3 regions of the Alkalicoccus luteus genome follow, and region 1 is predicted to be linked to each of the others. Evidence: riboswitches for the same ligand, from Rfam matches in the RefSeq annotation. Region 1 holds a riboswitch; each other region holds the start of a gene.

Evidence for each region. Region 1 has a riboswitch for S-adenosylmethionine ahead of ACSZLD_RS08075 (PLP-dependent aspartate aminotransferase family protein). Riboswitches for the same ligand answer to the same signal wherever they lie in the genome.
Region 2: it holds a riboswitch for S-adenosylmethionine, as region 1 does, so the genes downstream of both, metK (methionine adenosyltransferase) here and ACSZLD_RS08075 (PLP-dependent aspartate aminotransferase family protein) in region 1, are expected to answer to the same signal.
Region 3: it holds a riboswitch for S-adenosylmethionine, as region 1 does, so the genes downstream of both, ACSZLD_RS06780 (methionine biosynthesis PLP-dependent protein) here and ACSZLD_RS08075 (PLP-dependent aspartate aminotransferase family protein) in region 1, are expected to answer to the same signal.

What each region holds. Positions count from the first base shown of each region.
Region 1 is NZ_JBPZEY010000005.1:54,632-60,133, forward strand. Features, by position in the region: gene ACSZLD_RS08070 (aliphatic sulfonate ABC transporter substrate-binding protein) at 1-952, opposite strand, end outside; gene ACSZLD_RS08075 (PLP-dependent aspartate aminotransferase family protein) at 1,019-2,800, opposite strand; SAM riboswitch class I at 2,944-3,060, opposite strand; SAM riboswitch class I at 3,241-3,348, opposite strand; gene ilvD (dihydroxy-acid dehydratase) at 3,407-5,107, opposite strand; gene ACSZLD_RS08085 (dipeptidase) at 5,302-5,502, shown strand, end outside.
Region 2 is NZ_JBPZEY010000001.1:330,397-335,898, reverse strand. Features, by position in the region: gene cls (cardiolipin synthase) at 1-133, shown strand, start outside; gene mobA (molybdenum cofactor guanylyltransferase) at 155-784, shown strand; gene ytkD (RNA deprotection pyrophosphohydrolase) at 777-1,268, shown strand; gene pckA (phosphoenolpyruvate carboxykinase (ATP)) at 1,327-2,904, opposite strand; SAM riboswitch class I at 3,126-3,244, shown strand; gene metK (methionine adenosyltransferase) at 3,376-4,587, shown strand; gene ACSZLD_RS01660 (CC/Se motif family (seleno)protein) at 4,848-5,165, shown strand; gene ACSZLD_RS01655 (tautomerase family protein) at 5,254-5,463, opposite strand; gene ACSZLD_RS01650 (gamma carbonic anhydrase) at 5,467-5,502, opposite strand, start outside.
Region 3 is NZ_JBPZEY010000004.1:101,456-106,957, forward strand. Features, by position in the region: gene ACSZLD_RS06770 (bifunctional homocysteine S-methyltransferase/methylenetetrahydrofolate reductase) at 1-861, opposite strand, end outside; gene metC (cystathionine beta-lyase) at 858-2,024, opposite strand; gene ACSZLD_RS06780 (methionine biosynthesis PLP-dependent protein) at 2,028-3,152, opposite strand; SAM riboswitch class I at 3,264-3,370, opposite strand; gene ACSZLD_RS06785 (DUF4397 domain-containing protein) at 4,061-4,891, shown strand; gene ACSZLD_RS06790 (class F sortase) at 4,974-5,502, shown strand, end outside.

The DNA of each region.
Region 1 (5,502 bases):
GATCAATCAGCTCATCCAGCAGATCCGACACCTCCAGCTCATCGTCCAGATTACCTGATTTCTGCAGCACTTCTCCTGCTGCGGTTAGGCTGTCGATATGCTCCTGACCGGGCACCGGATTATCAAACGTGTTCCGCTCCAGCTGCAGTTCTGCTACTGCTGGATCGATGCCTGCCTCCTGCACCATAATTTCCACTGTTTCTTCCGGGTTGTCGAGCGTCCACTGTCTAGCTTCCTCGTATGCTTCGATGACCGTTTCCACAGCTTCCGGATGCGCTTCAGCAAAATCTTCCGTTACGTTCAGAAAGCCGTACGTATTAAAGTCTTTGTTACGGTGGAACAGATCAGCGTTTATTTCCAGCTCTTGTCTCGCCATGTGCGGATCGAGTCCAGCCCAGGCATCCACCTCTCCGTTTGCGAGCAGGTTCGCGCCATCGTTGTGCTGAACCGGCACGACTTCAATATCCTCTTCGGAAAGACCAGCTTCATCAAGTGCGCGAATCAGGAAAATATACGGATCTGTTCCGAGCGTCGCGGCGACCTGCTTACCGGCAAGGTCTTCCACCGAATCGATATCACTGTCTTCCGCCGTAACAAGCGCTGTCCATTCGGGCTGTGAGTAAATATACACATTTTTGATCGGAGCGTTATTGCCCTTAGCCATAAGGGCCGCCGCTCCGGCTGAAGAGCCGAAGTCTACGCTGCCGCCAGACAAAAATTCCAGCGCGTTGTTGCTGCCTTGACTCAGCACGTAGTCAATTTCCGTTCCTTCATCTGCGAACGCCTCTTCCAAAAATCCCTTTTCCTTTAATACGAGGCTTGTTGGGGAGTAGTACGCGTAGTCCACTGTAATCGTATCGGGTGAAGACCCGTCTGCCTCTGATTCTGAGGAGCAGCCAGCGGCGAAAAGAGCCGCTGCTGCAATGCTTCCAAGTTTCCAATAGTTGTTCATGACCTTCACTCCGTTTTCATGTAAATTGGCAGTTGGTACAGGCGCCTCTCCCTGCTTCTCGTGTCGTTACAGCTCGCACGCAAACGTAGAAATGGTTCCGCGCAGGCGCTGGGCTTCTTTATAGGTGCAGCGATTGTGGACGACTTCAAGACCTGCTTCTTTCGCAATCACGGCTGCTTTTTCGGAAATGACACCTTCCTGCAGCCAAAAGATTTTCGGCTGAACCGATGCTGCTTCCTCGGCAATCTCAATCGCCGCTTCCGGACTTCGGAACACTTGCACGATGTCGATCGGACCTGGTACAGACGTGATGTCCGGATATGCTTTTTCGCCTAAAATCTCGGTTTCCCTCGGATTAACCGGGATGATGCGGTACCCGAGCCGCTGCATCTTTCGTGCCAGCCGGTAACTTGGCCGTGACTCTTTGCCGCTCAGTCCTACGACGGCGATCGTTTTCGGACGAACTGCTCCATTGTCATCCACCGTTGCACGATCCAGCGCCCAGCGAATCACGCCTTCGTCATTAATGACCGTTTTTTCTTCTGACGTTCCTTCACCTGTAGCAATCTGTAAGGCGTGATCGAGATCTTTTTTCAAGTCCTCCGCATTTTCAATTCCGACAGATAAGCGGACCAGATCTTCAAAAACGCCTGTCTTTTCGAGCTCATCCCCTGTAAGCTGCTGGTGCGTCGTCGAAGCGGGATGGATGATCAGGCTTTTTGCGTCGCCGACGTTCGCAAGATGAGACCAGAGAGAAACCGAGTTTATCAGCTTGCTTCCCGCTTCCCTTCCGCCTTTGATGCCGAAATTCACAACCGCTCCGCCACCATAGTCGAGTACTTTCTTCGCATTTTCATGAGCGGGATGACTCTCAAGCCCCGGATAGGAAACCCAGTCGACTGCCGGGTGAACTTCCAGATAGCGGGCCAGTTCCAATGCGTTTTCGTTATGACGGACGATACGCAAATGCAGTGTCTCAAGTCCCTGCAGCAGCTGAAATGCGTTAAACGGGCTCAGGCAAGAACCAAAATCGCGGAGCAGCTGTACGCGCAGCTTCGTGCTGAAGGCGAGCGTGCCGAAATCTTTCGCGTATACGATGCCGTTGTAGCTTGGGTCCGGTTCATTGAAGACCGGAAATTTCTCCGACTGCCAGTTAAAGCGGCCCCCGTCCACGACGAGTCCGCCGATGGAGGTGCCGTGTCCGCCGATCCATTTCGTCGCAGAATGAACGACGATGTCAGCTCCCTGCTGAATCGGGCGCGCTGTATAAGGCGTCGCGAACGTATTGTCAATGATAAGCGGAATACCCGCTTCGTGTGCGACCTCGGAGACAGCCGCAATATCGAGCACGTGCAGGCTCGGGTTGCCGATCGTCTCCGCAAAAACCGCTTTCGTATTGTCCTGAATCGCATCGGCAAAATGCTGCGGCTCCTGCGGGTCAACAAATGTGACATCGATCCCGTACCGCGGAAGCGTAACAGAAAACAGGTTATACGTGCCGCCGTACAAATTCGTCGCCGCAACGATATGATCACCGGCACTTGCGAGATTTAGAATTGACAGCGAAATAGCAGCCATTCCGGAAGAGGTAGCAACAGCCGCCACACCTTCCTCTAGCAGCGCGATCCGCTTTTCGAGCACATCCGTAGTTGGATTGCCGATACGGCTGTAAATGTTGCCCGGCTCATCAAGGGAAAACAGGCTCTCTGCATGCTCTGTATCGTGAAACAAATACGATGTCGTCTGATAAATCGGTACCGCTCGGGACCCTGTCGTCGGGTCAGGGGACTGACCTCCGTGTAAAATAACCGTTTCCGGATTATATGTCGCAAATGATTTTTCACTCATGATGCATTCCTCCTGTTATTATAAGTAAATCAATTGGAAAACTTAGTTTTAAGCTTGCAAAGCTCTTTCTTCTGCCCTCCTGAAGCAATTAAAAATCTCCCTATCTGAAAAAGATAGAGAGATACAGGAAGTCAGTCTGTTCTCTCTCATCTTTCAGAGCTTTATGCTCTGTGGAATTGGCACCTTCCCGAATCTGTCAATCAGATCCGAATGGTTGCCGGGCTTCATCGGGCCAGTCCCTCCGCCTCTCTGGATAAGAGATATCGTTATTATGAAGTTAGGATTAATCTTGAGTTTTTCACTTTGATTAATCTGATAAATTGAATTAGTTTGAATCTTACCAGGCTTCTGATACGCCGTCAACTGGTTTCAGAAAAAAGAAAAACTCCCGGCCTGCCTGCTTAGCAGAAAGGACACGGGAGAGTTCGTTAAAATAAACGGACTTATCTCCCAAAGAGTCGCCTCTCTGCAGGAAGTAGCACCTTTCAGCATACGCTGATGGTTGCCGGGTTTCATCGGGCCAGTCCCTCCACCACTCTGGATAAGTAATCTGTTCAATTGGTTGAACGTATCATATCACGGGACGTTCCCGTCTGTAAAGCAGAATCAGAATTTATCGAGTCCGGCATCTGTAACTGCCCCTTTGGCAGAAGAAGATACAAGCGCCGCATATTTAGCGAGCACGCCGGTTTTGTAACGCGGTTCAGGCGCCTTCCAATTCGCTTTTCGTGCTGCAAGCTCTGCTTCATCGACGTGCATGTTAATTTCCTGCGTGTCACTGTCGATGGTCACCTTGTCACCTGTTTGAAGCAGACCGATCGGACCTCCCATTGCCGCTTCAGGCGCAATGTGCCCAATGACAAATCCGTGCGAACCTCCTGAAAAACGGCCGTCTGTCATAAGCGCTACTTTCCCATTGAGTCCACGCCCGACGATCATCGCCGTGATGGACAGCATCTCCGGCATGCCGGGTCCACCTTTCGGACCGACGTTGCGGATAACAAGTACGTCGTGTTCCACAATTTCACCCGCTTCAATCGCCTTCGTTGCTTCTGCCTCTGAATCATAAACTTTCGCTGTTCCTTCAAAGCGGCTGATTTTCTGACCGGACATCTTCGCAACGGATCCTTCCGGCGCAAGGTTTCCTTTCAGCACGACGAGCGGTCCTGTCGGCTTGAATGGGTTGTCGAGCGGCCGGATAACGTCCTGGCCTTCTTTCAGGGCAGGCGCTTCAGCAAGATTTTCCGCCATCGTCTTTCCCGTTACAGTCAGGCAGTCCCCGTGCAGCAGGCCTGCTGCAAGCAGCTCTTTCATTACGGCTGGCACGCCGCCGACTTCATACAGGTCCTGCATAACGTAACGGCCGCTCGGCTTCAGATCTGCGATATGCGGAACCTGCTTGCGAATACGCTCAAAATCGTCGAAATCGAGCTCTACGCCAGCAGAGTGAGCCATAGCCGTCAGATGCAAAAATGCATTTGTGGAGCCGCCAAGCGCCATCACGACCGTAATTGCATTCTCAAATGCTTTTTTCGTCATGATATCCCGAGGATAAATGTCGTTTCGGAGCAGATCGACAACGAGTTCGCCAGCCTGGCGGCACTCCTCTTCTTTATAATCGTTGACCGCCGGAGTCGAGGAGGAGCCAGGAATACTCATGCCTAAAGCCTCCACAGCAGACGCCATCGTATTCGCCGTGTACATGCCGCCGCATGCGCCGGCTCCTGGACAAGCGCTGCACTCTACTTTATGCAACTGTTCATCGTCGATGATGCCTTCCTGATACTGCCCAACCGCTTCAAACGACGATACGATGTCAATATCCCTGCCGTCGAGCTTGCCCGGCGCAATCGTTCCTCCATATACATAAACAGCCGGCAGGTTCAACCGTCCCATTGCCATCAGACAGGCAGGAGTAGTCTTATCACATCCGCCGACTGCAACAATGCCATCAAGCCGCTCTGCTCCGACAACCGTTTCAATCGAGTCTGCGATCACTTCCCGGCTCGGCAGGGAAAAGCTCATCCCTTCATGCCCCATTGCAATTCCATCCGCTACCGTAATCGTATTAAAAATCATCGGTGCACCGCCGCCCGCGGCAGCCCCGCTTTTCGCCTTCACAGCAAGCTTGTCAATATGTACGTTACACGGCGTCACTTCGCTCCACGTGCTCGCGATGCCGATCATCGGTTTTTTGAAATCGTCATCGGTAAATCCTACCGCCCTTAGCATCGACCGGTTTGGCACCCGGTTTGCCCCTTCACTGATTACTTTACTGCGTATACGCAAATCTTTTTCTTCACTCATGTCCTGTCATCCTCTCTTCTATACCTCTGCGCCTGTCACGCGAAAACTATAACCTTTATCTTAACGACTTTCCCGCGTTTCTGCAATGAGTTTTCAGAATTCAGCCGTTATTCTGAAAGGCACGCGTATTTGCGCGTTCAGCAGCAGAAGGAGTAAACTAAAGAAGCATCCTAACCTGGAGGAGGAGATTACATATGGAACGTGTTAAGCAATATTTGCAGGATCATGAAGAGCGGCTGCTGGAGCAGCTTCAGCAGTTTCTCGCCATTGAGAGCATCAGTACAGATCCTGAAAAGAAACCAGCGATGGAAGAAGCGGTCACTTTTCTAACGAAGTATCTGACAGAAATAGGCTTCGATAAAGTTGAGCGCCGTGAAACCGGCGGTCATCCGCTC
Region 2 (5,502 bases), on a different contig from region 1:
GATGACGCTGGAGGAATTATTTGAATCGGATAAACAGCGATGCCGCATGCTAACCAAAAAAGAGTACGACCGGCGCAGTGCCGGCGTGAAAATAAAAGAGGGTATTTCGGGATTATTGAGTCCAATATTGTAGCCATGAGAGGAGGGGACAGCGATGCAGATTTACACAGCAGGAGTTCTCCTTGCAGGCGGGCGGTCAAGCCGGATGGGCGGAAATAAAGCGCTGCTCCGTATTAATGGCTTGTCTGCAGCTGCACATACACTGCGTTCGCTCCGTGTGACAGATGAACAGCTCTGTATTGCTAATGAAGCCGCATTAAAGCAGGAGCTGGACATTCCCGTCTTTGCAGATAAACGACCTTTTGAAGGCCCTCTGGCGGGTTTGGAAACGGCAATGGAGCAAACGCAGGCCGTCTGGTGTATCGCTGCGGCATGTGATATGCCGCTCATCAGCGAAGACATCGTGAAGCTGCTGGTGCAGCGAGCAGCGAAGACAAATGCGGATGCGGTTGTTCCGGAAGCGGATGGAAGAAGACAGCCTCTGCTTGCAGCTTACCGCTGTTCGCTGCTTCCACTGGTGACAGCATGCCTGGATGAAGAGAAACGGTCCATGGGAGCGCTGCTTGACAGCATAAAAGTTGACACTGTATCTGAGGCCGATATGATGGAAGCAGGCATAAAAAAGGAAACGATCACCCAGTCCTTTTTTAACATGAACAGGCCGGATGAATACAAATGGATTCGCAGACGGGCAGAGGCTGAAGGAGATGTCACAGATGAGTGAACATGTGTTTAAAGATTTCTACCGAAATACGGTCACCTATTCTACAGAAAACGCGCCGTTTTCAGGCGATCCAAGACATGTCTGGGTCGTATGCCGTTATCGTGACAGCTGGCTGCTGACAAGGCATCCATCCAGAGGAATCGAGTTCCCGGGCGGAAAAGTGGAGCCTGGAGAATCGGCTGACGAGGCGGCTGTGAGAGAAGTATATGAAGAGACAGGCGGACACGTTTCCACGCTTCATTATGTTGGGCAATACATGGTTGAAGGCAGAGCAGAAACGGTCATTAAGAACGTGTATTTTGCAGAAGTGGATCGACTTGAGAAAAAAGAAAGCTACTTTGAAACCGAAGGACCGCTGCTGCTGGAACGCCTTCCGCACCAGCCAAAGAAAAAAAAGAACTACAGCTTCATAATGAAAGATGAGGTGCTTCCCCTCAGTATGAAAGAAATTGAGGCGCGCTTTCTGAACGCAGCTTCCAGCTGACAGGAACACACATAAGAAGCCCGGACCGCCTGTTTGCAGCGGCCCGGGCTTCTTTGCACTATACGACTGGTCCTCCGCGGAGAATGTCAGCTGTTGTAGATGAGAATCGAGTGAAATTTGCTTTGAACTTTGCAGCAAGATCCAGCGCAGCCTGTTCATATTCGTCCAGGCTGTCCCAAACAAGTCTCGGCTGAAGCACTTCAGATGGAACCCCCGGACAGCTGGCCGGCACATCAAGCCCAAAAACAGGATCTGTAATGACAGCCGTACGGGCAAGGTCACCTTTGACAGCTGCATTCACCATAGCACGGGTAAACTTCAAATCCATCCGCCGGCCAGTGCCGCAAGGACCGCCCGTCCATCCCGTATTCACAAGGTAGACGTCCGTACGATGCTTCTTCATACGGTCGCCGAGCATTTCCGCATATGAGGCAGCCTCGCGGGGCAGGAATGGGGCACCGAAGCATGGCGAGAAAACAGGCTGCGGTACGGTGACGCCTCTTTCAGTGCCTGCCAGCTTGCTTGTGTAGCCGGACAAGAAATGATACATCGCCTGCTGAGGTGTCAGACGGCTGATTGGAGGCAGAACACCGGTTGCGTCGGCTGTAAGAAACAAAATCACATCAGGATGACCGCCGGTGCTTGGTAGCTTAGCAGACGGAACAGCTGTCAGCGGATAGGCTGCCCGCGTGTTTTCCGTCAGGGAGCCGTCGTGGAAATCCGGAGAACGATCCTCCTGCAGAACAACGTTTTCCAGTACCGATCCGAACGTAACGGCGTGATAAATCTCAGGCTCTTTCTCACGTTCCAGTCCGATACACTTTGCATAGCACCCGCCCTCAATATTGAAAATACCAGAGTCTGACCAACCGTGTTCATCATCTCCGATCAGAAGCCGGTCCGGGGCGGCAGAGAGCGTCGTTTTTCCAGTACCGGAAAGCCCGAAAAACAAGGCGGTACGGTCCTCATGATCGGCGTTGGCCGAGCAGTGCATCGGCAGCACGTTCAGTTCCGGCAGCAAATAATTCATAACAGAAAAGATCGACTTTTTCATCTCCCCTGCGTACGCGGTTCCGCCTATCAAAATCTTTCTGCGGCTGAATGAAATCATGACGAATACTTCTGACTCCGTGCCGTCTACATGGGGGTCGGCCTGAAACCCTGGGGCGGATAGGATAGTGAATGGCTCCATGGAAGCTTCGCCCTCTATTTCTTCCGGACGAAGGAACAGCTGCATGGCAAACAACTGATGCCAGGCAAGCTCATTGACGACCGTAATCGGGAGTCTGGCATTCTCATCAGCACCTGCAGCAGCTTCACGGACATAAAGCTCCGGCAGCTCGGCTAAATAAGCAAGCACCTTCTGCTCCAGCTTTTCAAAAATCTCCGGCGTTACCGGACGATTAATATCGTTCCAGTCCACATCTGTTGACGCTGCTTCCTTTACAATAAACCGATCTTTAGGAGACCGTCCCGTAAATTCACCTGTTAAGGCTCGAAATGCACCCGAGCTTGAGAGCATCCCCTCTTCTTTTCTAATGGCAGTTTCCACCAGCGCCGATACACTAAGCTGTTTTCGTACATTTTTTTGCTTCAAAACGGAAGCAAGCCGGAGATCATCGTAAATCATGCTCATCAATCATCCGCCCCCTCATCTATTAGTATGTCATATATTTTATTTATAACATACTAATTAAGGAAATCAATGGATTTGGAGAGATTTTTACAATCAAATTTGTTTACGTGTACGTACATACCTTTACAGCTGAAGTGGACAGCTTCGAACATAATGGTGACTCCTGATAGCCGGCAGTTGACATTGGGACCGATGTTGGGTATCATTCTCAAAAGCGGATACTCTTATCCCGAGCTGGCGGAGGGACAGGCCCTGCGAAGCCCGGCAACCATCACTTGAGTAAAAAAGGTGAACGGTGCCAACCTGCAGAACACATGAATCGTGTTCTGACCGATAAGAGGTGAAAGGAAACGAGACAGCCTTCTCCTCAACGGAGAAGGTTTTTTGTTTATGTAACCGGACAGCCCTCATCTGTGGGATTGATGGCTGGGAAAATGAGTGCCGTAATATTGTTCGAGGAGGATTCCTACCATGGCAGGAAAAACACGTTTGTTTACATCAGAATCAGTAACGGAAGGTCACCCGGATAAAATCTGTGATCAAATCTCAGACTCTATTCTGGATGAAATTATGACGCACGACCCGAACGCTCGGGTTGCCTGTGAAACTTCTGTTAATACCGGTTTAGTACTCGTTGCAGGTGAAATTACAACGTCTACCTATGTGGACATTCCGCGAGTTGTGCGGGAAACACTGAAGGATATCGGCTATGTACGCGCAAAATACGGCTTTGATTATGAAACATGTGCGGTATTGACGTCCATTGACGAACAGTCAGCTGATATTGCAGCCGGAGTTGACCAGGCACTGGAAGCACGTGAAGGTCAAATGACAGATGAAGAAATTGAATCGATTGGTGCAGGGGACCAAGGGCTGATGTTCGGCTATGCAGATAATCAGACGCCGGAGCTGATGCCGCTGCCGATCTCCCTTTCTCACAAGCTCGCTCGACGCTTGACAGAGGTGCGAAAAGAACAGATTGTCGACTATCTGCGACCGGATGGGAAAGTACAGGTTACAGTGGAATACGATGAGAATCAGCAGCCTTTACGGGTAGATACGATCGTCATCTCCGCACAGCATCACCCTGAAATAACGCTGGAGCAGATCAAACAGGATCTGACAGAGCACGTCATCAAACCGGTCGTCTCAGCTGATCTGCTTGATGAAGAAACGAAATACTTCATCAATCCGACAGGACGCTTCGTGATTGGTGGGCCTCAGGGAGATGCAGGCCTGACAGGACGTAAAATCATCGTTGATACGTACGGCGGCTATGCGAGACACGGCGGGGGTGCGTTCTCCGGAAAAGACGCAACGAAGGTTGACCGGTCAGCGGCTTATGCCGCACGCTATGTGGCGAAAAACATCGTCGCTTCCGGACTTGCCGATAAGTGTGAAGTGCAGCTGGCCTATGCGATCGGCGTAGCGCAGCCGGTTTCCATCGCTATCGATACGTTTGATTCCGGAAAAGTATCCGAAGACGTACTTGTCCAGGTCGTGCGGAACAACTTTGACCTCCGTCCGGCCGGCATTATTAAAATGCTGGATCTGCGCCGTCCAATTTACAAGCAAACTGCTGCCTATGGCCACTTTGGACGTACAGACATTGAACTGCCGTGGGAAAAAACGGATAAAGCAGAAACGCTGGAAGCAGAAGCGATGCAGCTCATCGGAAAATAATGAGCCGCAGAATAAAGGAATCAACGCTGCACCGATATGACGTCGGTGCAGCTTTTTTCTAATGGTGTATGAATTAAACCGCAACAATTTCGCTTGCTTATTGTGAAGACGCGAAAAGAAAAACAATCATAGATTTTCACATAAACTGCCCGTTTTAACGTACCATAAAAAAGGAAATGCGAGGGTTACAAGATACTTTGCAGGCTTACAACCGCTTGGAGCCTGCGGGTTTTCTTAGATGTAATTAGGAGGAATCAATCATGAGGATTGAAGCTGACAAGCGGACAAGAGAATGGCTGCAAAAGCAGGGAGGGACGTGCACGGTAGAAGTTTTTCCGTTTCCGGGAGAGTTCAAAAACAAGCGAATTTTCGTTGATTTTCACTGTATTCCTCAGGAGCCGTCAAAGGAAGATCATTATGCTAAATATGAGGTAGAAGGATGCACCATTTATATTCATCAGGATTTACAGCCAAAACGTGATACGATTAAACTTCATCTATCCGGAAACACAGCGTTTCAGCACTTGGAAGTGAAGGGCTTGAAACGGCTGATGACCGAGAAAACCACCACCGCCTGAAGGAGAGAGCCAGTCATGGAAATCAAATAGAGAGCTGCCGGCCTAATCAATCAGGAAACCGGCAGCTTTTTTGCGTGCGGAAACGGCTTTACGACTGCCGCTTTCGTTTTTCTGAAATTTGTTCGGCACCGAGTCCATAGTTGTCCATGTCGATCTCCTCGATGATCACCACTGTCGAAGCAGGGTTTTTCTGCAGCTTCTCTTCTAGAAGTCCGGTTACCCCCTCGATTAAATCTGCTTTTTGTTCCTTCGTTAACCCGCCGTGTTCCTTCGTTACCTTAATGTTTACATATGGCATCGTTCAATCTCCTCTCTGACTATTTCCCGGGAAATGATG
Region 3 (5,502 bases), on a different contig from region 1:
CTGCAATTCGTGCTCTGTCACTGCTTTTCGGATTTCTCGAATGTGTTCAGGTGTCGTTCCACAGCAGCCTCCGATCAAGACTGCTCCTTCCGCTGCCAGAGAGGTCGTCATGTCGCCGAAATACGACGGATTGGATTGATAGGAAAAACGCCCGTCGCGGACGTTTGGCAGACTTGCATTCGGATAAACGCTCAATACCGCCCTGCTTAAGGTAGCTGTCTCCTCCAGCGACTGCAGCATATGATAAGGTCCCATGCGGCAGTTGATTCCACAGACGTCAGCGCCAAGTGCTTCGAGCTCTTCAAGTGCCTGCTGCAGGGGCATTCCTGTGTGCAGCACGCCGATATCACCGAGTGTGGCTTGAGCAATGACCGGCCGTGTGGTCTTTGCCCGGACATATGTTAGAATCTGCTTCAGCTCCTCAAAATCATAAAAGGTTTCTAACAAAAAACCGTCCACATCCGTATCAAGCAGGACATCCGCCTGCTCCCGCAGGACGGATAACCGTTCGTCCAGCGGTGTTTTTTCCTGATGCATCGTCGCAACACCGCCAATTGTTGCGACTGTATAGGCACGACCCGCCGCAGCTTTCCTTGCGATAGTGACAGCAGCCCGGTTCAGCTCCTCCACACAGTCGGAAAGCTGATAGCGTGCCAGCTTGGAGGCATTCGCCGCGTAGGTATTTGTTTGAATCAGATCTGCTCCAGCTTCGATGTAAAGCCGGTGAATTTCTTCAATCTGATCCGGATCAGATACGTTCAGCTCTTCAAAGCAGCCCTGAATTCCTTTCTGGTAGAGCAGGGTCCCCATGGCCCCGTCACCGATGACGAGGCTTGTACTCAGTTTTTCCTTCAGGGTCATACCTGCTCCTCCTTTCTGGCAGCAGCAAATGCGTTGGCGAAATCCTGCTTCAGATCCTCTGTCTTTTCCAGTCCGACGGACAGACGGAGCAAGCCATCCGGTATGCCCCGCGCATGCCGTTCTTCGTCCGACATCGCGGCGTGGGACATCGTTCGCGGGTAGGAAAGAATCGATTCCACCGCACCAAGGCTGACTGCAAACACCGGAATTTCCACGTGCTCCACGAAACGGCGGACGGCCTCTTTATCTTTCAGGCGGAAAGATAAAACAGCACCGGCTCCTTCTGACTGTTCTTTGTTCACTGCATAGCCAGGGTGCGTTTCGAGCCCGGGATAGTACACGTGCTCTACTTCGGGCTGCTCTAAAAACCAGGCTGCCAGTTCATGCGCCGACTGTTCCGACACACTCATTCTTGCATGCAGTGTTTTCAGCCCCCGCATGACAAGCCAGCAGTCCTGAGGACCTAAAATCGCACCGAAGCTGTTCTGCAGAAACTGCAGCTCTGCTGCCAAATCGGCATCTTTTACGACAGCGAGTCCGGCAACGACGTCACTGTGCCCGCCTATAAATTTAGTTGCACTGTGCAGTACAACATCGACTCCAAGATCAAGCGGACGCTGCAGAACCGGCGTCATAAATGTATTATCAAGCGCCGTCAAAATGCCGTTGTCTGTTGCAAATTCAGCGATTTCACGAATCGGCGTAATATTCATCGTCGGATTTGACGGTGTTTCCATAAAAATCATTTTTGTGTTTGGCTTAACCGCTGCTTTAACTGCTTCAGGATCAGTCATATCGACAAATGTATGCTCTATTCCCTGCCGATGAAGCACCTTCGTGGTCAAACGGAAGGTGCCGCCGTACACGTCATCTGTAATGACCAGATGGTCACCAGTGGAAAGAAGCATAAATGTGGTCGAAATAGCCGCCATTCCGGAAGCAAAGGCGAATCCATGAGTGCCGTTCTCAAGCCCGGCAATCGTCTCTTCAAGAGCCTGACGCGTCGGATTGCCGGATCGTGCATAATCATAGTCACCAAATTGTTCAATATCAGGCTGGTGAAACGTGGAAGCGTGTTGTACTGGCACACTTACTGCACCAGTAACCGGATCGGTTTTATGAGGCGAATGCAAAAGTGATGTTTGTTTAGAATAGTGGGTCATGGTTTATATCTTCCTTTCCAGCGCTGCTTGTTGAAATGCCGCTTTTAAATCGTTTGTCAGGTCTGAAGCTGATTCGATGCCTACCGAAAATCGGAGCAACCTGTTACAGACACCAAGCTTCATACGCACTTCTTCCGGAACATCTGCATGAGTCTGCGTAGCCGGATACGTCATAAGGCTCTCAACTCCGCCGAGGCTCTCGGCGAATGAGATAACCGACAAGTTTTGCAGGATCGGATTGACCATCGCTTCATCCTCCACCCGGAAGGATAGCATCCCGCCCCTTCCTGGATAAATAACGTCTGTGACGAGGTCTTCCTTCTCCAGGAAGTCAGCGATAATCCGTGCGTTTTCGGTATGCTTATCCATCCGGAGCTGCAACGTTTTCATCCCGCGGATCACGAGCCACGAATCCAACGGAGAAAGTACAGCTCCGATGCTGTTATGATAATAGAACAACTCCTCTCCAACTTTTTCATCTGCTGCGACAATTAACCCGGCAATGACATCGTTGTGTCCGGATAAATACTTGGAGGCACTGTGAATAACGATGTCAGCCCCTTCATCTATAGGCCGCTGAATCACCGGCGTATAAAACGTATTGTCCACGATCAGAAGCAGACCGTGCCGCTTCGCAAGCGCTGCGTAGACAGCCAGATCGGCTTCCTGCATGAGCGGATTCGTTGGTGTTTCGATAAACAGCGCTTTCGTGCGCTCGTTGATTTTAGCCTCAAAGGAATCCGGCTGGTCAGGCTCTGCATAATGAAACGTGATACCCCATCTCGTCCAGCCGTTCTCAAAGAGACGGTACGTTCCGCCGTACAGATCGCTTGTCGCAATAATTTCATCACCCTGTTCAAATAAGGACAGGACTACTTGTACCGCGGCCATCCCCGATGCACAGGCCAGTCCTCTCACGCCACCTTCCAGCTCAGCAATGGACTGCTCCAGCACCGCGCGAGTCGGATTTCCTGTTCGTGAATAATCGAAGCCGGTGGACTGGCCGATTCCTTCATGCCGGTAGGCAGTGGAAAAATAAACGGGAGCATTAACGGCTCCAGTTGTCTGATCGCTGCGGTTCCCTGCTTGTACAAGCTTTGTTTCCAGTGAGTACTTCCGGTCTGTCATGGCTGCGCTCTTCCCTTCTCTGGTTATAGACTGACGAGTCTGGTAACGAGTCTGTAAATATAAAAAACTTCTTTACCGGCTGCGATAAAGAAGAAAGTGTCGTGATTTTTCTTCTTATCTTACAGTCCCCGTTTCGGAAACTGCAGGATTTAGCACCTTGCCAAAGGCTGGTTGCTGAGATATCAACGGGCCGGTCCCTCCATCTCTCTTGATAAGAAAGTTCGTCAGAATATTTAGTTTAACGTGATAATTCCTCATTCTAAGGGAAAATCGCAGCGATTGCAATACTTAGTCTGCTGGAAGCGCTGTCTTTTACGTCAATGAATGATGACGACTAAATTTTTCGCGTCTAGCTCACTTTGTACATTTTAGAGAAACGAATGTGCTCAGGCACGTCCTTGCTGCACTGCAACGATATTCATCCTTCTTTACAAGTTGTCATGATGCTAACACGTTCAGCTGTATATCCTATTTTACTAATTTCACGCCCTTGGTTGATTGAAGGAACCAAGCTGCATGAACTTCCCAGCTTTTTCGCAGGCCTGAAGAAAAAAAGAGCGTGACGAGTCGATCCTTCCGGACGGAAGTGCCGCAGGCGTACTTTCTTTATTCCGATATCAATCATTTATAGAGTCTTTTCAATAAAGCAACGGTTCTCCTTAAAGAAATAATCTCTGTGTGACTGTTACTTATATGGAAGATAAAAACTTTTTTAAATGACACGTATTCCAAATAGTCACGATCGTCACAGCTTCTTTCGTGACATTGTTAGCAACATAAAAAAGTTTTCAGATTATTGGTTTACCTTTTGTACAAACGGGATATATAGTCTATACGTTGGTTGAACAATCTCTTTACATACATTGTATAGAAGTTATTCAACCAATACAAAAATGATCAAGGAGATGATGAGGTTGAGAAAGTTGAAATGGCTTATGATTGTTTTCGTTGCTATGCTTATGTTTGGAAGCGCAGCAGCTCCTGTATTTGCGGACAGTCACGGGGATGACGGCGACAACGCGATGGTGAGGGTATTCCATGCTTCTCCTGATGCTCCGGAAGTAGACGTGTATGTGAACGGTGATGCAGCAGTTGAAGGAGCAGCATTCCAGGATATCACTGACTACCTTGAACTTCCTGCAGGCGATCACGACGTAGCGATTTTCCCAGCCGGTGAAGGCGGCGAAGGAGATCCTGTCATTGAAGAGACACTCACAGTCGAAGGCGGCATGTACTACACAGTAGCTGCTGTCGACACGCTTGAAAACCTCCGTCTTGAAGCTTTTGCTGACGATAACACGGTAACAGAAGGTATGACGAAAATACGTGTCGGCCACCTGTCTCCAGGTGCACCAGCTGTTGACGTCGGGCTTGTCGGTGGAGATTCCCTTTTCGAAGGTGCTGAATTCTTCGCAGTAACGGACTACCTCGAGCTTGACCCAGACACGTATGATCTGGAAATCCGTGCAGCTGGTACGGAAGATGCTGTTCTGGACCTTTCCGGTACAACGCTTGAAGCAGATATGGTGTACTCTGCATACGCAGTAGGCGCAGATGCTGATGAGCTAGATGTTGTTCTCGTCGCTGACGAAGCACACGCTGCTCCATCTGATATGCCGCAAACTGGTATGGGCGGAGCTTCCCAGTCTTCCAGCCTGATGCCGATTGCATTGACAATTGCAGCAGGGGCTCTCGCTGCAGCAGTATTCTTCCGCAGACGTTTTGCTCCACAAGCGTAACCTTTACTGGGTAAGTCTTCTTGTCTTCCTCGGAGCCTGTTCCGGTTCCGGGGAGGACAATTTCTCTTCTCCGGAAACTTCGTTGTCCCCTGAGAGCCCAATGGAGCCCGCTGTATCAGAAGAGGTTGAGGCTGAACCCGGTGACGCGGATGCCGAGTATGCGCCAGATTCAGAAACTGCATCCAGCAGCGAGTCGAACGAACCTGAGGAACATGCAGTTTCCGAAGAAGAGAACGATCCCGAAGAAAATCAAGCTGAAGAAACAGTTGAAGACGTTCAGGAGGCAGAGCCGATTCAACCTGTTCTTGGTGGAACTTCTTCCGGAATGGAACCGGTTCGCATTGAAATTCCCGCAATCGATGTAGATGCGGTCGTGGACGGGTATGGATTGAACGAAGAGGGTCAAATGGCTGTTCCGGATGAGGGTGAAACAGTTGCCTGGTTTAACAGAGGTGCCAAACCAGGAGCGCAAGGTAATTCGGTTCTGGCAGGCCATGTTGATGACTATGAAGGTCCGGCCGTATTTTATGACCTGAAAGAGTTAGAGCCAGGTGACAGCATTCATTTGTATGACGAAGACGGTGAACAGATGACCTTTATTGTACAGTCAA